Magnetococcus sp. PR-3: one gene and its partner. The protein of the gene in region 1 interacts with the protein of each later gene in a pairwise test. Links are inferred from orthologs where the notes say so. Each region holds a gene or a part of one and is shown on either strand. Other genes may lie near its edges.

Region 1 (11,689 bases):
GTTTTGGATGCCAATCGCATCCCATGTGACACTAAAGGATGAGGTTCACATCATGAATCGCAGAGTACGCTATGACAGCCTGGGTGGTGGACGCAGCAGCAAACGACGTTGGCCAAAGATGCTTCTTCTGCTGATTCTACTCTTAGGTGTTATCACCGTGGGCTTGCAAAGCTGCAATAGTGAGCGGGTAGAGCCAACGGAACACTATGAGCCATTGGTCATTCCGGGGAAAAAGTGATGAAACAGCGACACAGGGTTGGCGATAGATGTTCAAAATCAACAGCCCTTGTCATGCTGCTTACTACATCCCTGTTTTGGGGTCAGGCCCAAGCCCAAGAGGCTATTCCCCAGGGTAGTGCGATTGCACCACCCGATACCATTGAATCCTCTTCCCTAACCGGTTTTGATTCCTTTGGCCGCCCTTTTCCCCTCACGCCTAACGGGGTCCGTCGTGTGTTGGACCAAGGGCACCACAAACTGGCATTGATCCTGGCTGAACAAGCCCTGAATCGTGGCAGTGGAGCCCCGGTCACAGCCCTGAGCTGGCGGGAGCTCATCGCCCGAGCCCAGATGGCACTTAACCGCCCCAGTGAAGCCCTGGAGATGCTGGAAAGCCTGCCGGTTGGCATGATTGATCAATCTTCTGATTTGGTCTTAATGATGGCCCAAGCCCAACTTGCTGAGGGTCAATTTCAACAAGCCAGAGGCCGTTTTTCCCACTTTTTGGTCGAAAACCCCAAACATCCCAAAGCCTATATTGCCCAACGGGGTATCGGTATTTGTGAGTTAAAGTTGGGCTCGCTTGATCGAGCCCGTCTACAGCTGGGGCTATACAAAGAACGCAAAGATCGCCCATCACCAGATGCTGAGTGGCTGGTGGCCATGGCGGAACTCTCCTTGGCGCAGGGGGAGCTTACCCAAGGGCGCAACTGGCTTAAACAGCTGCCCAAAGCTGCGCGTAAAACCCGTGAAGCCCGGCATATTTTCTACCGTATGGTACGTATGCAGGTTGAACAGGCTGCCAAAAAAGCGGTTACCCCCAAGCTACTGATTGATCTAGAAACAGCCCTGGCCCATAACCCAGGTGTGGCCGAAGGGCAAGAGATCCGCATCCTCCACGCCAAGCTGTTCCATCAGTGGGCAACAACCCCACTTACACCCACCAAAAAAGTAACCGCAGCGGTTAAAAATTTGATGGAGCGCCGCTGTTTACTGCGTGAAACCGTCATGTCCAACCATGGTTTGGAACAGGCTTTTTACCTGCAACAACTGCTTAAAAAAGAGCTTGAAAATCCTATTGGATTAACCGCACCTGGTGGCCTATTAACCCCGGATGGTTTGGCGTTAGATGGTTTGACCGAACCGGTCCGTGCGGCTTTTGCAGAGGCCTGGATGCGGCAAGAGCAGGTGGACAAAGCGGTGGCACTGCTGGGTAAGGAGCGTGGCCCTGATAGTGATCTGGTACGGTTACGACTGATGGCACTGGGTGCCGCTGTGGAAGATCTTCCTCTAGAGCGGGTATTGGAGCGGCTCACCCCATCAGCAGCCAACGGTGAACCCAACCTACTGCCCAGAGATCTGATCGAACCTTTGGCCGAAGCTTTTCTCTATTTTACCCGTGGTGGCCGGGAACATGAGGCAGGGCTTCTCCAGGCTCAACTGGAAACCCGTGCAGATCACGCAACCGTGGTACGGCTTCTGGATTATCAAAAGGGGTTGATGTTTGAATCCCTAGGCGATCTGGAAGAGGCGTTGCTCCACTATGTTAAACTGGCCTTTTCCAAAAGCCAAACATCCGCCAGCGATGACCGACTGCTACCAGAATCCCCCAAAGAGGCTGCTGCCCGTCTATTGGATCAGCTCGGTCAGGTCAAAGAGTCCGCCCTACTGCTGGGAAACCAAAAAGGTGAGACAAACAATCCCTAAAGGATGGGTCACTTTCCCCCCCTCTAAAAAAACCAATGGGGATTAAACGAATGTTTAATCCCCATGGCAGATACCACACAACTCCTGTTACCAGCTTACAGCAAGGTCTTAACGGCCTCTTCAATGGCATCCCACCCCTTATGCAATTGATCATCACTAATGCAGTAGGGGGGGAGTATGTAAACGGTATTACCCAATGGCCTAAGCAGAAGACCTTTCTTGGCAAAAAAGGCCTTTAACTGAGGACCAATCGCCGCTTCATAGCCACTATCCTCAACCACCAGATCAATGGCACCAATAGAGCCACAAAGTCGAGGACGAACCACCTTTTTATGCTTGTTAAAAACCGCTAAGCGCTGTTCATGAATGGCGGAAATTTTTTCAATTCGATCCAAGGTCTGCTCTTGCTCAAAAACTTGAAAAGAGGCCAAAGCCGCCGCACAACCCAATGGATTGGCCGTAAAAGAGTGGCCATGAGCCAAAGCTTTATCAAACCCCTCCCCCATAAAAGCCTGATAGATAGGCTCCCGTGCAACCGTTACAGACATGGCCATAAAACCGGATGTTAACCCTTTGGAAAGGCATATAATATCCGGCTGATCACCACATTGTTGAAAGGCAAACAGAGATCCTGTTCGACCAAAACCTGTCATCACTTCATCAAAGATCACCAACACCCCAGCAGCTCGACAGCGGGCCATCAATTGCTGAATAAAAGTAGGCCGGGCCATCCGCATACCTGCAGCACCCTGTACCAAAGGCTCCATAAGTAATGCAGCACACTGGTCACCATGCTGGTTGAGATAATCATCCAACTGACTCAGTACAATGGCCTCTCGGGCTTCTGGGCTGGGATCACCGATCCAGGTGCTGGGATAATCCAACAGATCCACCTGAAACATCATGTTAGAAAAGGCATCAAAAAAACCAGATCCCTGCCCCATGGACATGGCGCCAACCGTATCCCCGTGGTAGCCACCCCTAAAAGCTATGAATCGATGACGGGGTGTTCCTTGATTGATGTGGTACTGGGTGGCCATTTTTAAAGCCACTTCCACAGCCGTGGAGCCATCATCCGAGAAAAAAACCCGATCCAGATCACCCCCCAATTTGTCCGATAACGCCTTGGCCAAATTAACAGCCGGTGCATGGGTAAAACCGGCAAAGATCACTTGTTCCAGTGTTTTAGCCTGATCCGCAATGGCCTGAGCCACCACTGGATGACTATGACCATGGGTCGTCACCCACCAGGAGGAAATCAGATCAATCCATTGCTGCCCCTCTGTCGTTGTCAGGGTCGCCCCGGAAGCAGAAGCAATAGGGATCGGATCAGGAGCCGTTTGAGCCTGGGTAAAAGGGTGCCAACAGTGGCGTTTGTCCAGGTCGATAAGATCTGTCATGGCTTAAACTATTCACAAAGGTGGGATGAAATATCTGATGGAAAGCCGCCGTTAATGCCACTTCTAGGCTTTTATGCTGTTAAGCACCGTTTGGAGATTACAGCCACGCCACAGATGCCAATGTTTCAGGTGTTAAGGGTTGCAAAACGGGAATATGGGCCAGAATAGGCACTTCACCGTAGTGCTTTAGGGCCTTAAAATTGGAGGGATGCTCTGCGCCACAGGCAATCAACCCCATAACACGCAACCCCCGAGCTTTGAGTGCCTGTAATGTCAGTAATGTATGGTTGATGGTACCCAACCCTGTACGGGTTACCACCACCACAGGTAACGCCAGTTTGACCATAAGATCCAATACAGTGTACTGATCATTGATCGGTACCAAGACACCACCTGCCCCTTCCACCACCAAAGGGGCTGTGGTTTGGGGCCGTTGAAAATCCTCTAGCTGGATAGAAACCCCCTCTAGGGCTGCCGAAGCGTGGGGAGACATCGGTGCTTGCAAACGAAAGCGTTCAGGGTGTACACGGCTTGCAGACAGGCCAGCCAGGTGGGAGACCACATCGGTATCGGTAGCCCCTTCTAAACCTGATTGAATGGGCTTCCAATAATCAGCCTGCCACTGTTGTAATAACCAAGCACTGGCAACACTTTTACCCACATCGGTATCGGTACCAGTTACAAACACCCCAGGCATAGGAACACGATCAATCACTGTAATTTATCCCGGTACTGTTCAGCCTGATTTTCCAAACTCTGCATCCGCTTTTCAGAAACACCAAACTGTTTTCCAACACTTTGCAGAGCCTTACGTTCCATATCCGAAGGTTGGTAACTGCCATCAACCCCAGCCGATTCAGCCAACCCCATCAGCTCTCTTTTTTTATCTTCCAAATAGGCCCGGTCCATGCCTTTAAGTGCATCACGTACGCCACCATCCCGTAGGGCATCCAACAGTTCCGGGTTTTCATCCATCGCTTCACCAACGATACCCAAGGCCTCTTTACCAGCCTGAATTTTCTGCTTTAAACTACCCAGCAGACCACCCTCTTCATGGGATTCATCCCCTAAGACAATCTCAGGTCCCATAGAAAAATTCTCATCCCGAAAGACCAGTTCACGCTCAACCCCTTCCTGGTCCATATCTAGCTCCCACCCCAGATATTCCAGTAGAGGGTCCCAGCGCTCAGGCCTAAGAAAGTAGTCACTGGGAAGATCCTGAAGCGTCTGCTTTTTTTGTAGATAGGACTCTACAAAAGGCTCCCAATTCTTCTGTTTGGGTCGGGAATCGGAACAACCTGCCAATAGCACCAGGCAAAGACAAGCTGCTCCCATACGGAAAGTGGTGGATAACATGGTCTGGCTCCTGCCTAGAAGAGGTCTTAATCCTCTTCAATCTTCTCCACAAAAAAACCGGCATCTTCGACCAGTTTAACGGTCTTATCCGCCACATGACCAGATGTATTCAGATAACCTTCCGCAAATAGGGAGTTGGCTGGGTAGAGAGCCATCGACTCCAACCCCCGCAAATTGCTCTCCCGTCCACCAGCAGCACGTACCTCAGCATCAGGGTTGAAAAAACGGAACAGCGCCAATGCACGCAAACCATACTCTGGGGTTAACTGGTTGACTTCACCCAGTTGGGACCCCTCCACATGCACATAAAAATTGACCGGAATAGAGCGGGCATTCAACCCCCTTAGAGTGGAGGCAACCTCAATAATTTCCTCAGGCTTTTCACCCATACCGATAATAATACCACTGCACACCTCCAACCCAGCACTACGGGCCTGCTTCAGGGTATCTAGTCGATCCCCATAGCTGTGGGTTGTGCAGATAGAGCCGTAGTGACCATCGGCTGTATTGAGGTTGTGGTTGTAGCGGTCCAGGCCTGCCTCTTTCAGTTCACGGGCTTTATCTGCATCCAAGAACCCTGCGGAGAGACACACCTCCACTGGCCAACGAGATTTGATCTCCTTGATCAGCTTGGACATATGATCAATACGATCCGCATGGGGGTTACGCCCAGAGGAGACCATGCAGTAACGGTAGGCACCTGACTCATACGCCTTACGGGCGCCATCAAGAATCTCTTCATCACTCTTGATGGCGTATTTCTGAATAGGGGCTTTACTGTTTTTCGCTTGAACGCAGTAATTACAATCCTCAGAGCAGTAACCATTTTGCACATTATTGAGGATATGGATGCGTACCCCGCGCCCAAAATGATGAAAACGCACCCTAAAAGCAGCCTGCATCAGAGGCAACAGTTCCACACTGGGATCAGTTAAAATACGCCGTGCACTCTGTTGATCAGGTACCTGACCTGCCAAAGCAGCTGTGGCGATGGTATCGAGCCATTCACTACCGCTCATACCCGGCTCTACGCCCCGATTTTCCAAATTAGTGGATGGGTCGGTCGTCGAGACTGCGTGTGTAGAATCCGTAGAGTACATGATAGGTCACCGTAAATCCGTGTTGTCCACCCTGGGTTGCCTGCAGCATACGGCGCATCAGTGCCGCCGATACCGGACGATGATGCCCAGAGGGTTGATGCGCACCAACTTCTCGTAAAGCGCGTAAAAAGCCATGACCGGAGGCGTGGGCCACCGGAATATGATCCTCTTCTACATCCCCTTCCCCGCCTGTGGGCCACATGGCCTGTAACTGATCGGCATCGGGATAGTCAGGACGTCCAAAGGGGGCCCCATACTGGGCACATACCCCCTGCCACTCTCTGAAGGTTTCATCCCCCAGGGTAGCAAAAGCCAGCAGACCATTGGTCTTAAGCAGTGAAGTTAAGCTCTGTAAAGATCCAGGTAGATCCTGAAACCACTGCATGGCCAGACTTGAAACAACCAAGTCAAAAGGGCCACTAATCGAGCAGTGTTCTCCATCCATCACCATAAAACGGCGTTTACCTGGTAGATCTGATAGATGGGACTGACAGCGCTGAACCATCTGTGGTGCAATATCGGTAAAGATAAACTCTGCCTCTGGCCATTGACGGGCCAAGTGCCGACTTAAAAAACCGGTACCACAACCAATTTCCAGAATACGTGGATTATCAGGTAGGGGAAAATCCCCCAAACGGTCGGCCAACTCATCGGCTACATGTTGCTGTACCAACGCTTTACGATGGTAGTTTAGCGCTCGACCAAAATTTTTACCCACACGTCCATTGCGGTTGCCTTCCCCTCTGGGCAGGTTCATAACCACGACTCCAAACTGGTATTAATTGCTGCGGCCATCTGTTGGCCATGGGTCAAAGGTAGAAGATGGCTGGCCCCTTCTACCCACTGTAGCTGCTGGGGTGTAAACATCGCTTCACTCATCATAGGAGTCACAATGGCATCTTCCCGGCTGGCAATCGCCTTAAACGGTCGATCCCATTGAGCCAGTAGATCACGTCCATCCCAACGACTGATCGCCTCCAACCCCCAATCCAATTGAGGGGGGTGGGGAATGGCCATAGAGGGTAGATCCATAGGTGGCATACCGCTACGGCTACCAAAATCCTTTAAGACCTGAGCCGCATCCACCGGCAACTGTTTGCGCATACGCCCAATCACCCGTATACCAACCCCATGAGGAAAATCACGCCCCTGATGAAAACGACTAAAACCATTAATAAAAATCAAACCCTTACACTGGTTTCCTACTTTGGCAATGGCTTCCATTTCCGGGGTTTCTGCTTCCCCCATTAAACTCTTCAACAACCACAAAGAGCCCATGGAGTGACCAACACCAATCCACGCCCCTTCAGGCTGGGTTATACTGGCTTGACCTTGGGGATGAAAAAATCCCATATCTGCCTTAAGCGTGGGGTAACCCCCAAAATGGTGCAGCATAGGCCGCCATACACCACGACCCAAACCCCAACCATGCATCATCCATAAGGTCATCAATCCATATCCTGTAAACAGGCTGGTACCAACTGGGCCAACTGTTGCCAATCGGCATCCGTATGGGCCGCACTCAACGACAACCGTAAGCGACTGGTCCCTTCCGGAACCGTCGGTGGTCGGATGGCAATACCCAACATGCCAGCTTGGCGTAAACGCTCACTTAAGGCCAATGTCTTGCGTTCATCCCCCACAATAACCGGAATAATTGGGGTTGAACTGTTCCCGGTATCTAAACCCGCTTGATGAAAAGCGGCCCGCACCTGCTCGGCCCCGGATAAAACCCGCTGACGGACAGATTCCATCTGCGGTAATAACTCCAATGCGGCATCCATGGCACCCAGTACAGCCGGAGGCAGAGCGGTACTATAGATGAAACCACTCACCCGGTTAACCAAATAATCCCGCAATTCACGGCGACAGGTCACATAAGCCCCAAATCCCCCCAGCGCTTTACTAAAGGTACCCATGACCAGATCAACTTCACCTGGATAGGCCGCTGACAAACCAAAGCCATCGGGACCCAAAACACCCGTCGCATGGGCCTCGTCCAGATAAAGAAAAGCACCATAGCGATGCTTCAGCGCCACAAGTTTACCCACATCAATACGATCACCATCCATACTAAAAACGGTTTCGGATAGGATGAAGCGGGGCCCTTTGTGCTCAGCATTTTTTTTAAGTAGGGATTCCAGATGATCCAAATCCCCATGTCGATAACGTATCTGCTTAACCCCGGCTGACTGCATGCCGTGGTGCATGGAAGCGTGGTTTAGTCGGTCTGAAAAGACCAAAGGTTCGGCACCCAGTACCTTTTTATCCAACAGTGCAGGAATCAGCGAACTGTTGGTCTGATAACCTGCATTCAGGACCAAAGCAGCTTCAGACCCCTTACCTGCAACCAAACGAGCTTCAATCCGCTCAAAAGGCTCCAGATCACCACACACCAGACGGGAAGCCTGGGCACCTGTCCCCCACTTCTCTGTCCATGCCATGGCCCGCTGCTTAAGTAGGGGATGATCCGCCAAACCTGCATAGTTATTGGCTGAAAAATTAACCAACTCCACCCCATGACGCAGAATACGACCATGGGCCAACGGCTGCACCGTATGCAGCTGGCGTAGTTGACCAACCTCTGTTCTGGATTGACAGAAGTGACGGTATGCAAGGTGAGGATCAGACATGGCCCACAGCTTAGTAAACTTAAAAGCCAAAGGAAAGGTTTACTTAATCCATACTACCCATCAATGAACCCCCATAAAATGATTTAAAAACGCATTTTATACCAGCAAACAAAGCTATGATGGGCCTTATTCTTATTGCGCAGCCGCATGGGGTTATCTTCAGCCATATTCAGGGTAGATAGACAACGGAGCTCTCCGCCACTTGGTGAGGGTTGATCATCCACCTGAGCTTCAAGAGTAGCAAACAGTCGGGGGGATACCTGTTCCAGGCGCATAACATTGCCCAACAAACCCACACCCACCTCAGGTGAAGGAACGGTAATCGCCTCAAAAGCGATATGCAATTGGTGGGGGTTACCTTGATCATCAAAATAGTGGTAACGGTTAACTGGTTGCCCCTGCTGGGTAACAGGTATGGGCACACCTGCCTGGGAAAACAGTTCGGCAAAAGAGGCACTCAACGGCAGGTTCGTTAGCCCACTGCGTTGGTTTTTTTGATCTCCCGGTACGATCCCCATACGTTCGTAGTAGTGGTTATAAGCTTTGGCCCATCCCCCAATATAAAGCTGAGCGATGCGCTTATTCTCGGCATTCCGTTGCAGATCTATCCCCACCATGACGATGCCCAACAAACCACCAATAATGACCAGACCAATGAGCATCTCAACCAAAGAGATACCCTGACTCTCTGCTTTTTGGTGACTGGATTGGTGCTGTGCCATGGTTGCACCCCTTAATCCTTGTGTTACTTAGCCTCAGTATATCACGTTTATCAAGACCCCAAGCATGTGTGGAAAACCCTACGGTTCATACCTGTTTATTTATCGATTTCTTGCATAAAAGTGAATGACATCTTCTATTTGTTCATCACTTAACTCTTTCATAAAGCTACGCATTTTTTTAGGCTGTGGAGGAGTACGGCCTTCCTTACGGAACTGTGCCATGCGTAGACGTAGATAGTCCATACGCTGACCCGCCAGACGGGGGTTGTCATCATACTGCACTTTCCCCCCCTCACGATGACACCGTTCACAGCCACCAATGAGCTCTTTACCCCGATCAGCGCGTTTATTATCCACCGCTTGCCAGGGACTGACCCAAGGTTGCTGAGAGTAGTGGGCGCCATACATCATGTGAAGTTGTTGAGGAATCTCTTTATGTACAGCCACTTCTGTGGGCCGTTTACCCATGGCGTAATCTTGTAATACCCCCATGATATACATCACATTCTGACTACCAATCAGGGGGGTGGTATCTACATTAACAGGCTGGCCATTATCCTTATGGCAAGCCCGGCAGGGATCCAACAACTGCATGGCCATGGCCTGTGAGCTCAAGGTCAGGGAGAATAAAACAATAAACAGACGTAACATAAACTGGTTTACTCCATCAGACTTAACAGGGAGATCAAATCCCTTAGTTTTTATTCCACACAGACCCACCAGACTCTTTGTCCAGCAGTGTCAAAAAGGCTTCATGAGCTTGCATACTTTCATCACTGACCTTCCAGTCACGTGCTGCCATGAGTAACCCTTCCTTTGAACTGGCCTCTTCCGCAACCTGTTGTGCGGCAGCCTCCTCCTCAGAACGCTCTTCCCCAGCCATTTCCAGACTGAACTGGTTTCCCCCCATCAACTCGATATACACCTCTGCCAGGAGATGAGCATCCAGTAATGCACCGTGGAAGGTACGGCCAGAGTTATCCACCCCCAAACGTTTACACAAGGCATCCAAATTGACAGTAGAACCAGGAAACTTGCGTCGGGCCAGCGGAATGGTATCAATGGAGCGATCCATCGGCATAACCAGCCGCTTATTAAGACGGGTTAACTCCGCATTCAAAAAGCGCATATCAAACTCGGCATTATGGATCACCATTTGATCCTCACCGATAAACTCTAAAAACTCATGATACATCTCTTTGAATTTTTTACAGTCAGCAACATCTTCATCGGTAATACCATGAACTTTGGTAGCTTCCGCAGGGATCTCCCGTTCTGGATTGATGTACCACTGCCGCTCTTCCCCTTTACGCATATTGATCAGTTCCACACAACCAATTTCAACAATGCGGTGGCCCTCCCTGGGATCAAAACCGGTGGTCTCAGTATCCAGAACAATCAATCTTTCCATCAGGACATACCCTCTAGAACACGCTGAGCGCTCTTCTCACCGTTTAAGACGCAATCCGATACACTGACCCCATCTCGCCAGTTTGCACGCAAATGTAGCCCTTTGAGAGGCTTTAAAGCCTCATCTATCTCCCCTACCCGCTGCAAATGGCCCAACTCATATTGGGCAATGGCGGTTTTATAGCGGGTCATATGCACATACTCTGCCCCCTGTTTAATCCCCAGGGCAGCCATCATATCCTGATCCACCTGCTTGGCCACATCCTCTTCCGACCACTCAGCAATACCGGGATTGGTCATACCACCAATAAAGCAGGTCATCAAAGCCTTACCTTCCGGCCCCCGACCAGGAAACAGGGTGGTGGAAAAGAGTCCACCCAGGGTTGTGACCTTCTCATTACGGGGAATTAAAAATCCAAATCCATCCAGCGGGTGGGCCACATCTTTTGTCTCATAGCCCAACGCCACAGAATCAACCGGGGCATAACGGATCCCTTCCAGAAGATCTGCAGCTTCTGTACTCATGGGACGTAACAGTTTGGCGGTCACTTGAGCTGGGGTGGCCAAAACCACCTGACTGGCGGTGAGAGTTTGGCTTTTTCCATCCCGCGTCCATTGTACCTGCCACTGATCCCCTACTGAGGTTAGAGCGGTCACTTCCGCACTGGTTTCCACACAGCCATCCGGTAATTTTTCAGCAATGGCTGCAGGTAGAACCTCCATCCCCTTGTCAAAAGAGATCATACGACCACGGGGCATACCGGCTGCTTTACGGATTTTACCCATAGCAAAGGCCCCTTTGATTAGGGATCCATATTTCTCTTCAAGGGCATAAATTTTGGCGACTGCAGCCCGAACGGACAGCTGTTTAGGGTCACCGGCATAGACGCCAGAGACAAAGGGCTCAATGGCATAATCTAAAAAAGCCTTACCCAAACGTCGGGTGACAAATTCGGCAATAGTCTCCTCTTTGGTTCCCTTTCCAATAAAGGGCTCCAAGCCCAAACGGAGTTTGGCCATAAAAGGAAAGAGGGGTGTTTTCAAAAAACCAGGGGGAGATGTAGGCAGTACATGCAGCTGCCCCCCTTTCATCACAAAACGACGAGCAGCCAGAGGATTGGCCTCCAGTAACCGGGATTCCA
Region 2 (12,790 bases), on another replicon or contig:
TAAGCCAGTGGGTTGTGTCATGTTCTCCCCCTACAGAAACATGCTAGCGTTTATTTTGAAGCCAAAGGTGTCTTTAAACACAATCTTTGGTTTGGCTGTGGTTACATGGCATAAAGTATTTTTTTGTAACGTTCCCCAGACCTTATACGGCACACTTTTGCATGACCACAACCACTCACCATAGTGTGTTTTTTTTCTTAGTACACTAAAAAAGCGTCATCTTTGTGTTAAATCTGTGTCGTTATGGGATGGTTGGGGTCTGGGGTTACGATGCGTTACGTATCAGGTGCATCAATCGGTGCAAAAAGGCCACCCTCAGAAGGTTCCAAACCAGGATGTTCCGTCAACTCACGGATTAGATCATCACCGTGTTCTGAATTGAAGATCATTAAATGTTCAAAGTGGCGGTAGCTTTCGGCATCAATACCGGTAAAGTGCAGGCCAATGCGCCCATCTTTATGGGTATAGACCACTTGGGCGTGAAGATTGATATCAAAACGGTTATCTTCTGGGTTCAGAACCAACACCATGCGTAGATCTTGCTGCCCACAGGGGGTATGCATTTGCTCGCAATACACACCGGCCCCAGAAAAGCTGATATTCTCTAAGCGAACATGACACGCGGGCTCACCTTTTAGGTGCAACTCGGCCCGCAAGTGTATAGGAATGCGGGTTAGTTTACGTCTGTTGTCTGTGGGATCAGCCATTTAGTGGGTGTTTCCTGCAAAGGTTAAATTCAATTAAGCATTTGTTAATAAAGAACTATGCCATAGTTGGAGAGCCTGACCAACTGTTTTATCCGGCGCAGGCCAGGGATGCCGCATAGATTTCAACCGTTAAGCCTGGATGTTCCGTTTAAAAGAGTGCGATAAAGGGTTTGCAGAAAAGCGTTAGCCTTGAAATGAATAGAGCATTAGGAAAAGTTTAATCTAATCTGTTGGGCCATAGTAATAGTTCTTTTTCCTGATTGTCAGCGATGGAAAAAGGGAGGAGACTAGATGCTACTTTGTCGGTGTGGGTTACCCTGCACAGGCAAAAGCGATCCATGGTGTGAATGTCCGCATGTCCGGTGATGGCATTCACCTTTGCAGTTTGCGCTGCTCTGTAAGCCATGATCCGCATCCTCTCCTGAAGCCCTGCCAATGACAGGGCTTTTTTTTGTCCGTCGATCTCCCCATATCCTCTTTACTCGTTCCGATAAGGAAAGGTCCTATGCCTCTTTTTTTTGTGGGTGACAGCTTTGTTGCTGGTGTGGGTGATCCACACTATCGTGGCTGGGTTGGGCGGCTTTGTGCACAGTTTGGTGCGGATTTGACCCTCTATAATTTAGGGGTTCGCCGTGAGACCAGTCAGGATATTGCCCGGCGTTGGTTGACCGAGGTCCAACCCCGGATAATTCAAGATGAGCCGTGCGGGTTGGTGTTTGCTTTTGGGGTGAACGATTCGGTGGTGGAGCTGGGTGAGCCGCGGGTTGCCCGATCTCAGAGTTTGGCAACCAGCCGGATGTTGCTTGAACAGGCAAAACAGCTGGGTGCTGTTTTACAAATTGGCCCACCGCCTATTGATGATGCCGATATCAACAACCGTGTGTCCCTATTGGATCAAGGCTTGGCTGACGTGGCTGACCAGTTGGCTGTCCCCTACCTTTCGGTGTTTGATCAGCTCAAGGATAACCCCATCTGGATGGAGCAAGTTCGCCAAGGGGATGGGGCGCACCCGGGTGGTGAGGGGTATGAGGCGCTGGCAAGGCTGATTGCCCTGTGGTCACCGTGGCAGGCTTGGATGGATCAAATCAACAGGGGGTAAATAGGGTTTTACCCCCTGTTGGTTGTTAGGAAAAAAGAACCTGAGAGAGCTTGCTGCGATAGGCCGACGTGATGGGGTGGGTCTGGCCGAGCATTTCAAAAACGTTTAAGACCAATTTGCGTGCGTGATCTTCCCTGTAGTGGCGGTCCTGCTTAATGGCAAAAAGCAGTTGATCCAGCCCCTCTTCATACTGCTCTTGGCCGATTAATGCTTGCCCCAGTGCAATGCGGTGTTCCAAATCTTCCGGGTTTTCATCCACTGAGCGGCGCAGGGCCTCTAGATCATGGTTGGTATCCTGAAAAACCATTTTACTCTGTAGGGCCTTGGCACCGGCACTGTTGAGCCCCGCAGGGGTTAAGCGGTTCATCAGTGCTTGGGCTTCTTCTGCGTTGCCTTGATCCAAAGCCAGCCGTGCCAAACCAATCAGCGAATCGGTATGGTCCGCTTGAGATTCAACCCCCTTCAAAAAGAGCTCTTTGGCGGCATGTAAATCACCACGCTGCTCAAAAAGGTTGGCCTGTGCGGCCAACTTATCGGCCATGGAGGGAATGGCTTTGTCGAGGAACTGACGAATGCCAGACTCTGGCATGGCCCCGGTAAATTCATCGGCAATGGCTCCATCGATGATTAATTTACAAGCGGGAATACCTTTAACCCCAAACTGTTGTCCCAGTTGAGGGTTCTCATCAGAATTGATTTTCGCCAGCATAAACCGGCCATCCATTTGCGTCGCCAGTTTTTCCAAAATCGGGCCTAATGAGCGGCATGGGCCACACCAGGGCGCCCAAAAATCTACCAATACCGGTACACGGTGCGATTGTTCTATGACCAGTTGGTTGAAATTATTCAGGTCAACATTCATGACCCACTGAGAATCGGCCATACAAAAGCTCCACTTGGCTGGTAATGAAAAAAAGGCGCTCCACCAGGATCTTGCCAACCACTGGCTAAGGTCCGGGTTCGCTGACACCATACCATTTCTTGATCATTTTTTAACAGCGACCTCTGTTTATGGTGTTGCCTGCACCCAAGGGGGCGTTGGGCCTACTCATCTATGGCGCCGATGCGTGAGTTCAGTCCACTTGTTTAAAGGAGGGACGCTTACCTACGGGCTGGCCTGTAGAGAGTAGGAGGAGAATAGTCCGTATGCCTCTGTATAGTTGACGCATAGGCCGAAAAATAAGCCAGGCGGCGTGCCTGTGTTATCAGGGGTTCACCAAGGGGCTCATCCCAGCCGCCATACGAGAGAAAAGACCACAGTGAGGGCGTTGGCCGCTTAAGTCACACGATAAGGGGGCACTCGTTTATGGGGCGTGCACCTCTTATTCTTCTCTTCCCCTGCGGCCTATAAATTGTGGCGTGTCCTCAGCATACGGTCGTGCTCTCTTGCAGGGGTCCCTCACACAAGGAGGGTTGCCCGCTAGCGTTGATTGTTAACGGTTAGCACGAGCTTTATAACGTGGATAGGCCGCTGTCTGAGCGGCAAGCTCGATGGCAGGGATGCCTGCACTATAGATCGACCATCTCTACCTGATCCAAAGGTATCTCTTCTAAAAAGCGCTTGGCGACACTGGTAAAACGGGCAGCTTCATCGGTGACGAGGTATAGGATGGATCGGGGGAGGTCACCTTGGTTGGGGGTGATGACATCACTCAGCCGATTTTGCAGTTCATCTGCAACGGCATCTGCCGAGTCAACCAGTGTGACGGCATCTCCCATGACCGATCCAATGATCTCTTTAAGAACCGGGTAGTGGGTGCAGCCTAGAATTAAGGTATCGATGCCGCTCTCTAAAAGTGGGGCAAGGCTCTCTTGTACAATCAGTTCTGTGGCTGGGTGGTGGGTCCATCCCTCTTCTGCCAAAGGCACAAACAGAGGGCATGCTACATCGGTTACCTCAAGCTTGGGGTCTAAGGTGTGTAATGTGTTGCGGTACGCACCACTGGTGATGGTTGCGCGGGTGCCTATTACACCAATACGTCCTTGCTGCGTCGCTTCAAGGGCTGTGCGGCAACCAGGTACAATCACCCCCTGAACAGGAAGCTGGGGTTGGTGGGCACGTAAAGCACCCAACCCTAATGCAGAGGCGGTGTTGCAGGCAGCAACCATACCCTTAACGCCGTGTCGCTGTAGATGATCCGCCACTTGCAGGGTATAGCGCTCCACCGTGCGTGGAGATTTGGTGCCATAAGGTACGCGCGCGGTATCCCCCAGGTAGATGAAGGATTCCTGAGGAAAACGGCGGGCGAGGGCACGTAGTACGGTAAGGCCCCCAACGCCGGAATCAAAAATGCCAATGGGGCGGGTATCACTGGATGGTTGCGTTCTCATAACAAAGCGCTCCTGAAGAAAAGAGAGACCTAGTGTACAAAATCCTTAAGTAAATGGAATGGGTTGACGAAAAGGTTCAAACACAGGCGTACAATCCTATTTTGCAGGTTGGGCTGTTGGTCTGTTAACCCATTGGAATATAGTGATGTCAGCGTGAATATAGCGTGCGCTTGACGATCGGGTGAAAAAGTGCTTGCAAATGGGTGGTGTTCTGGCTATTATCCCCGCTCTTGCACGACGCGGATGTGGTGGAATTGGTAGACACGCTGTCTTGAGGGGGCAGTGGCGCGAGCCGTGCCGGTTCGACTCCGGCCATCCGCACCATCATTTTTTGACCATTTCAGTTTTTCTAGCATAGCAGAGCCGTTGAGCTTGTTCGGGCACCGCCAACCCCAAATCCCCTGGATTGGCTCCGGACTCTGCTGCCCCATCGGTCCGTCAAAGCTGTTGAGTATCGCTGGGTACTGTCTTTACAGTATCGGTATCTATTCCTCTTTGACGCCCCAAAAGCCGCACTCTTCACTGAGTGCGGCTTTTGTGTTTTTATGGCCAATCTGCAGCGATGATTTGGTCTGTGGTAAGCGTTCCCAGTGGGCATAGACACGAGGCCATCTACCGGCTCCAACCTTTTTTACCGCAATCTAGCCCTTCTCGTTTCAATCCATCTCCACCTCGTTTATGATCAAATTCTGCTTCTTTTCGGTTGTTTTCAGAGCCATTGCTCATCCATTAACCCGTTAGCATTTGGTATCGGTATCTCTATGAGCGCCCCTTTTGTCCACCTGCATGTCCATACTGGTTACTCTCTGCTGACCTCTACCGCCAAGCTTAAGCAGATAGTCGGCCGTGCGCAGGAACTTCAAATGCCCGCCCTGGCGTTGACCGATCAGGGTAATCTATTTGGTGCCGTACAGTTCTACTCAGCCTGTCTGAAGGCGGGTATCAAACCCTTATTGGGTGCTCAGGTCTATGTGGTGCCAGATCACCAGAATAAAGAAGAGCGGGTGGATAAAGAGGTGCGGGATCAGTTGATTCTGCTGTGCCGGAATGATGAGGGCTGGAAAAATATAATGCGTCTCATCGCCAAAGGGCACCTGGATGGTAGCCATGGCCAACCCCGTATTGATCTGAACATGCTTAAAGCACACAGTGCTGGTTTGATCGCACTTTCTGGGGGGGCAAAAGGGGCGGTTGGACGCCTGTTAAGCCAAGAGATGCATGAGGAGGCAGAGGCCGCGGCGCAAACGCTCCATGAAATTATGGGGCATGATGGCCAAATGCCCAATTTTCATTTGGAGTTACAGCGCCATGGTGAGCCAGGAGAAGAAGCGCTGGTTAAACGCACCGTTGCTCTGGCGGAAAAGCTGAAACTGCCCATCGTCGCCAGTAATGATATCCACTATATGGACCCAGGGGATGCCCCTGCGCGAGATGCGCTCTATTGTGTGGGCGCTGTGCGCACGCTTTATGAAGAGAACCGCCCACGGTTATCGGACCAGTTTTACTTTGCCACCCCTGAGCAGATGGTGGAAAAATTTTCGGACCTGCCAGAGGCTATTGAAAATACACGGCGCATTGCCATGCGGTGTAATGTCCAATTGAAATTGGGCACCCCCATGCTCCCAGATTTTGACCTGCCAGAGGGGCAGACTCTGGAAGGGGAAATGCAGGCTCAATCTGAAGAGGGGCTTGAGGAGAGGCTAGAAAAATATGTGTTGCCTCGCTTCCCTGATGAGGAGCATGAGGAGATTCGCCGTCGCTACTATGAGCGTTTGATGTATGAACTGGGCATTATTAACCAGATGGGTTTTCCCGGTTATTTTTTGATTGTATCGGACTTTATTAAATGGGGTAAAGAGCAAGATATTCCCGTGGGGCCGGGGCGGGGGTCGGGGGCAGGTTCTCTGGTGGCCTGGTGTCTCTCTATTACCGATCTGGACCCCATTCGTTACACCCTTCTTTTTGAGCGCTTTCTTAACCCAGAGCGGGTAAGTATGCCGGACTTTGACGTCGATTTTTGTATGGATCGTCGTGAAGCTGTTATCGGTTATGTGCAGGATAAATATGGCCATGACCGGGTTGCACAGATCATTACCTTCGGCACCATGCAGGCAAAAGCGGTGATTCGGGATATTGGCCGTGTGCTTGAGTTCCCCTATGGCCGGGTAGATAAAATCGCCAAATTGGTCCCCAATGTTTTAGGGATTACCCTTAAAGAGGCATTGGAGCAGGAGCCGCGTATGCGGGACCTGATGGAGGATGAGGAAGAGGTTGGACATCTCATTAATCTGGCCCTCTCTTTAGAAGGTTCGCCGCGCTCTTGCGGGACCCATGCTGCGGGTGTGGTGATCTCCAATGGTCCGTTGACCGATACGGTTCCCCTGTATCGTGACCCCCGCTCAACCATGCCGGTTACCCAGTTTAATATGGTGGATGTTGAACGGGCGGGTTTGGTTAAGTTTGACTTTTTGGGGCTAAAAACCCTAACGGTGATCGACAACACCCTGAAAATCGTCAACCCCCGTCGTGCAGAGCATGGGCAAACCGAAGAAGAGCGCAGCCCTATTGATATTGCGGCCATTAATATTGAAGATGAGCGGGCCTTCCGGCTATTGATGGATGGACGTACCAAAGGGGTGTTCCAGCTGGAATCTTCCGGCATGCGGGATATCCTGAAGAAGCTGGCCCCAGATACCTTTGAAGATATTATTGCGCTGGTAGCACTCTACCGTCCGGGGCCTTTAGGTTCTGGAATGGTCGATGACTTTATCGCCCGTAAGCATGGTCGCGCGGTGGTGGAGTACCCCTTACCCCAGTTGGAGCCAATCCTTAAAGAGACCTATGGGGTGATCCTCTACCAGGAACAGGTGATGAAAATTGCCCAGGTTCTGGCGGGTTACTCCCTAGGGGGGGCGGATCTGCTGCGACGGGCCATGGGTAAAAAGAAACCGGAAGAGATGGCCAAACAGCGCACCATTTTTATGAGTGGTGCGGAGAAAAAAGAGATTAACCCTGAAAAAGCGGGTTATATCTTTGATCTTATGGAGAAGTTTGCCGGTTACGGGTTCAATAAATCCCACTCTGCAGCCTATGCTCTTATCTCCTACCAGACCGCTTGGCTGAAGGCACACTATCCGGTGGCCTTTATGGCCGCGACCCTCAGTGCAGATATCAATAATACGGAAAAAGTGGTGCACTTTGTCCGGGAGTGCCACGACATGTCTGTACAGGTTTTACCGCCGGATGTGAATAAATCAGAGGTGGTGTTCTCTGTTCAACCGGGTGCGGGCGATGAAGATGCGGTGCGCTTTGGCTTGGCTGCAGTGAAAAATGTGGGTGAAGCCCCCATGTCTGCCTTGGTCAAAGCACGGGAAGAAGGGGGAGCCTTTACCTCTTTGCTGGATCTATGTCAGCGCACGGAAGGGGGTAACCTGAACCGTCGTACCCTGGAAAACCTGATCAAGTCAGGGGCCTGTGATGGTTTGGGTGAAGGGAACCGGGCTGCCTTAATGACGGGCTTACCAGAGGCACTAAACCGGGGTAACCAACATCAAAAAGATCAAGCCTTAGGGTTTATGAACCTCTTTGATGATGCCGAGGAGGAGGCGGGTGAAAGTGCGGATAACTGGCAGTTGCCAGAAGTCCCTGACTGGCCTGAAGAGGAGCGGCTTGAAAATGAAAAAGAGGCGTTGGGCTTTTATATTTCCAGCCATCCACTACGCAAATATGAAGCAGAGATGCGTGATTATGGGTTAATGAGCATCTCTGAGCTTAAAGAAAAATATGGGCCTGGTGGAGAGCCCATTGGTAGCGATGGGCGGGTATCGGTACGGTTTACCGGGGTGGTTGTTGAACGTAAATTGCACCGCACCAAAAAGGGTGACCGTATGCTGTTTGTGACCTTGGAGGATATTCAAGGTCAAATGGAAGGGGTGGTTTTTCCTGATGCTTATGTGGCCAACCGAGAGATCTTGGAAGAGGAGGGGCCCTTAATCTTTGAAGGTCAGGCCGAAGTTCGGGATGAAGAGGTTAAAGTAGCGATTAACAGTGCCATTACACTGGATGCCTACCGCCGCAATGCCTGTCGATTTTTACGGGTAGAGGTTCCTGCCGGACTATTAAAAGGGGGCGCTATGGATGAGTTGATGTCGATCCTGCAACAACACCACGGGGCCGATGGTTGCCGCACCGCATTGGTGGTGCGGATGGCCAAAGCGCGGGTGACCATGGATCTGGATAAACCAGGTTTGGTGGTGCCCAGTGATGCTTTGCTCGATCACCTTATCCAACGGTTTGGGAATGGGGCCGCCAGTTTTAGGAAGTCCCTCAACCTTCCGCCAGTGTGATGAACGAACCGATGAAAGTACGGGGAAATGGAAGATGTTGGTGAGAAAGTGTGATTATTGTTGAAGATATGCGGTAGAAATTGAATTTTAAGCTGGGGTGTGGTGGTATTGTTACTATGATTTTTACGGGGCTCTGTTTTGGGGTGATGGCATGTCGACAATTTTATTTATTGATGATGATGAAGTGATGTTAACGCTCATTTCGCCACAGTTGGAAGATTTTGGATATCAGGTCATCCAAGCCTTTTCAGGCCGTGAAGGTATGGATGCCCTGCAGGCTGAATCGATTGATCTGATTTTGACCGATCTGGATATGCCCGATATGAATGGTATTGAGATGCTCGGTATGATCAAAGCTGACCCAAAAACAGCCCACATTCCAGTTGTGGTCTTAACCGCCCATGATTATCCCCTATTGGAAGATCAGGCCAAAGAGCTTGGGGCTGACCTATTCCAATCCAAACCTGTTGATGTGGCGCGTCTGCACCCGATGTTGCAATCCTTGATTGGTAAGGGTGCCGTGGCATCCCCAACTTTGTGATACCTGCGGGTAATGGCCAGCTCACGCACCACACCGTTTTTATCATGGCTCTTTGTGTTTGTTCTGTTTGTTCTGTTTGGGACAAGCCCGTCCCTTGCTGCGCCTGCGCTTAAAAATGATCTGCAACTGCATCTAAAACAAATGGGTAAGATCCGCATGTGTGTGGATCCGAACTGGATGCCCTATGAACGCATTGATGCACAAGGGCGTCATGTGGGGATGGCTGCAGACTATATGCGTTTGTTTGAACAGCGACTTCGGACCCCCATTGAACTTGTTCCCACCAGTAGTTGGCAGCAGAGCTTGAACTATTCCCGCGAGGGAAAGTGTGACATCCTCTCTTTGCTCAATGAAAGCCCACAGAGACGTCAGTGGCTTAATTTCACCTCCCCCTATCTGCGTTCTCCCGTTGTTATGGTGGTCAAACGTAATCGGCAAGATGGCTTGCAGGATATTGCCCATATGAAGGGGCTCAAGCTCGGAATTGCCAAAGGTTATATCTTTGAAGAGACCATTAAGCCTTACCACCCAGACATTGTTCATGTCTCTACCAGCACCGTTGATGAAGGTCTGGCGATGGTGTCCAACGGTCAGTTGGATGGATCATTGGCCTCTCTGTATGTAGCGGCTCAGCGTATACGGCAGTTGGGGTTGGCCAATTTGATCATTGGTAAAGTGGCGGGCCCCCCTATGTCATTACGGGTGGGGGTGCGTAAAGGGCAACCGAAACTGTTGGCCGCCCTGCAGGCGGTTGTGGATGGTTTGCACCAAGAGGATCATATCCGTATTCGCAGTAAGTGGCATCCTGTGGGTGGCGAGAGCAACATGGAGGGGGCTCGGCAGGTGCTTACGGGTCAGCAGCAGGCCTACCTAAGGGATAAAGGTGGGGTCAGTTATTGTGTGGATCCCAATTGGATGCCCTATGAGAGGATTGATGAAGCGGGCTACCATGTGGGGATGTCTGCCGATTATATGGCGTTGATGAGTCGCCGTTTGGGGGTCCCTTTCCGTTTGGTGGCCAGTCAATCCTGGAGTGATACCCTGCGTATGACCCGTTTGGGGCAGTGCGACATCATTACCATGGTGCATAAAACCAAACCGCGGATCAGTTATCTGAATTTTACGGAGCCCTATGTCTCTACCCCAGTGGTTTTAACCACACGCAGTGATGTGGCTTTTCTGAGTGGTTTAAATGATGTAGAAGATGCTGAGGTTGGTGTCCCAACCGGTTTTGCCACCCATGATATGATCCGCCATGACTACCCTTGGGTTCGCATACGTGATGTTGAGCATGTTCAGCAGGGGTTGCAGAAGGTTTCTCGCGGGGAGCTGTTTGCTTTGGTGTCTGCCTTACCTGTGGCCCACTACGGCATTATGCGTGGGCAGTTAGATAATCTTAAAATCTCTGGTCACACCCGCTATACCCTGGACCTAAGAGTGGGTGTGCAAAAACAAGAGCCACTGCTCCATGAAATTATGCAGCAGGTTGTGCGTAGTATTACCCCAGAAGAACATATTCAAATTCGCCAAAAATGGGGTGGTAATCCGCAGGTTACCCAGATGGATTATCAGTTGATGATCCAGGTGGGGGTTGGCATGTTGATTGTTTTTATGCTGATTATGGCTTGGAACCGTAAGCTCACCTTGCTCACCCGCCAGTTAAAACAGGCCAATCTTCAGGCGCAACAGGCCAGTGAAACCAAAAGTCTGTTTTTGGCCAATATGAGCCATGAAGTGAGAACCCCCCTCAATGCCATCATTGGTATGTCTCGCCTAGCTCAGGATTTCAATGAAGAACATGTGCGCCAGGATTATATGGTTAAAATCCATGGTGCCTCCCAAGCTTTACTGGCCATCATTAATGACCTGTTGGATTTCTCTAAACTAGAAGCGGGTAAGCTGGAGTTAGAGCTTACGCCATTTCAGATAGATGATGTCATTGCCAATATCAATACCATTTTGGGCCATAAAGCGGTCCAAAAAGGGTTGACGTTGCGCTATACGGTGGATCAGGAGGTGCCTGAATATCTGCTGGGTGATCCTCTGCGCTTGGGGCAGGTGTTGATCAATTTGGTCAGTAATTCTGTTAAATTTACCGATCAAGGTCATATTATCATTCGGGTGGAGAAGGTAGCGGTTAAGGATAAGGCCGTTCGACTACGTTTTTCGGTAAAAGATACCGGTGTGGGCATCTCTCAAGCAGGGGTAGAGGGATTGTTTGAGGCCTTTACCCAAGCTGATAACTCCATAACACGTCGCTTTGGGGGAACAGGTTTGGGGCTGGCCATTAGTCGTGAGCTGGTGAGTGTGATGGGGGGGGAGATCGAAGTAGAAAGTGAGTTGAGTGTGGGGAGCCGTTTCTATTTTGAAGCGGATTTTCAGGCGATGGAGATGGAACTGAGCTCGCCAGTGCAACCGGTTTGGCATGGTCAACTTGCGGTCATTGTGGATGCGGATAGTGAAGAGCAAAACTATCTGGTACGTATTTTAGAACGTTTGGGACTGCAAACCCGTACCTTCTACGATCCAACACCTCTGTTAGGGGACAACTTCTCCCAACTGGACCCCGCCCCCCGTTATCTGTTTATCCGTGAAGAGGTACTCTCTCTCAGTGCGTTGGGGCATCTCTCTGATCATCTGCGTCATCATAGTGCGGACACAGAGATGAAGCAGATTCTCTTATGCCGTCGACAGCATGGTGTGGCGCGCCAAACCCGTGAAGCCTTGATGATGGATGAACTGCTGTTGGAGCCGTTACATAGCCAACAGATCCGGCGCATGCTTAACCAGCTTGAAGGTGAGCAGGTTGGCCCTCGTTGTCTTTCTGAAGAGGGGGTTATCGCAGAACGTTTACGCCGTATTCATCATGCTAAGGTGCTGTTGGTGGAAGATAATCCGCTTAATCAACAAGTGGCGGTGGCCTTCGTTGAGCAGGCGGGTATGGAGGTGTCGGTTGCTGAAAATGGTATGCGTGCTTTAGAAATGGTTCAGCAATCCCCTTATGATCTGGTGCTCATGGATATCCAAATGCCCATTATGGATGGGTTGGAAGCCACCCGGCAGTTGCGGCAACTACCCGGTTTAAAACAACTTCCTGTGGTGGCGATGACGGCCCATGCCATGCCGGGTGAGCGTGAGCGTTCTTTAGAAGCAGGGATGAATGATCATTTGACCAAACCGGTCTCTCCTGAAGCGATACAACAGCTATTGATCCGCTGGATTGAGCCAAAGCATCCGGCGCGGGTTGGCACCAAGATCGTCTCAGCCAAGGCTGTTGCAACACCCCCACCCAAAGTTTCTATTGTGGCGCCTGATAAGGGTACCGAAGAGCAGGTCGACCCTGACTTTACAGCTACCTTTGCGGGGCTTAGCCAGTTGGATACGCTGGTGGGTCTAAACCGCACAGGGGGAAATGCCAAACTTTATCAACAGTTGTTGGAGGGGTTTTTAGAGCGTTACCAAGATGCCCCCATCAAACTGGAGCTGTTGGTTGATAAAAAAGATTGGAACGGGATAGGGGATCTGGCGCATACCATCAAAGGTGTCGCTTCTTATATGGCCGCAGAAGCTTTGGTTCGTGCTGCCCAGGGCATGGACCAAGTGATCAAACAGCAGCAAACCCACTCTTACCAAGATGCGGTTAAGACCCTTCAGCAGCAGCTACAACTGGTCTTGGTCGAGCTGCAAGCATGGCATGAGCATATGCAACGTGAGGATACAGCCTCCCCCTAGCCCCCACCTTTTGCTCCGTCATGGATGATCTGCT

What was found.
Region 2: the proteins of dnaQ (region 1) and dnaE interact in binary tests that used the Escherichia coli proteins (3 or more experiments, as listed by UniProt). The link is inferred for Magnetococcus sp. PR-3 from one-to-one orthologs.

The regions. Positions count from the first base shown.
Region 1 is NZ_JBAHUQ010000039.1:13,210-24,898, reverse strand. What follows is about bases 8,691-11,689. They hold dnaQ (DNA polymerase III subunit epsilon), read right to left. Parts: upstream 10,549-11,689; coding sequence 9,832-10,548; downstream 8,691-9,831. Other genes in these bases: hemG (protoporphyrinogen oxidase), read right to left, coding at 10,548-11,689; V5T57_RS18030 (c-type cytochrome), read right to left, coding at 9,237-9,788; V5T57_RS18035 (type II secretion system protein), read right to left, coding at 8,691-9,137. Outside these bases: panC (pantoate--beta-alanine ligase), read left to right, coding at 1-42; V5T57_RS18080 (hypothetical protein), read left to right, coding at 53-238; V5T57_RS18075 (tetratricopeptide repeat protein), read left to right, coding at 292-1,926; bioA (adenosylmethionine--8-amino-7-oxononanoate transaminase), read right to left, coding at 2,022-3,326; bioD (dethiobiotin synthase), read right to left, coding at 3,424-4,041; V5T57_RS18060 (hypothetical protein), read right to left, coding at 4,038-4,682; biotin synthase BioB, read right to left, coding at 4,709-5,701; malonyl-ACP O-methyltransferase BioC, read right to left, coding at 5,730-6,539; V5T57_RS18045 (alpha/beta fold hydrolase), read right to left, coding at 6,536-7,231; bioF (8-amino-7-oxononanoate synthase), read right to left, coding at 7,231-8,415; more of V5T57_RS18035, read right to left, coding at 8,499-8,690. UniProt on the Escherichia coli protein: DNA polymerase III is a complex, multichain enzyme responsible for most of the replicative synthesis in bacteria. The epsilon subunit contain the editing function and is a proofreading 3'-5' exonuclease.
Region 2 is NZ_JBAHUQ010000026.1:56,830-69,619, reverse strand. What follows is about bases 4,584-8,683. They hold dnaE (DNA polymerase III subunit alpha), read left to right. Parts: upstream 4,584-4,898; coding sequence 4,899-8,483; downstream 8,484-8,683. Other genes in these bases: V5T57_RS14120 (response regulator), read left to right, coding at 8,635-8,683. Outside these bases: V5T57_RS14155 (bacteriohemerythrin), read right to left, coding at 1-21; V5T57_RS14150 (PilZ domain-containing protein), read right to left, coding at 276-707; V5T57_RS14145 (GDSL-type esterase/lipase family protein), read left to right, coding at 1,213-1,806; V5T57_RS14140 (tetratricopeptide repeat protein), read right to left, coding at 1,832-2,689; murI (glutamate racemase), read right to left, coding at 3,316-4,137; more of V5T57_RS14120, read left to right, coding at 8,684-9,024; V5T57_RS14115 (transporter substrate-binding domain-containing protein), read left to right, coding at 9,037-12,756. UniProt on the Escherichia coli protein: DNA polymerase III is a complex, multichain enzyme responsible for most of the replicative synthesis in bacteria. This DNA polymerase also exhibits 3' to 5' exonuclease activity. The alpha chain is the DNA polymerase catalytic subunit.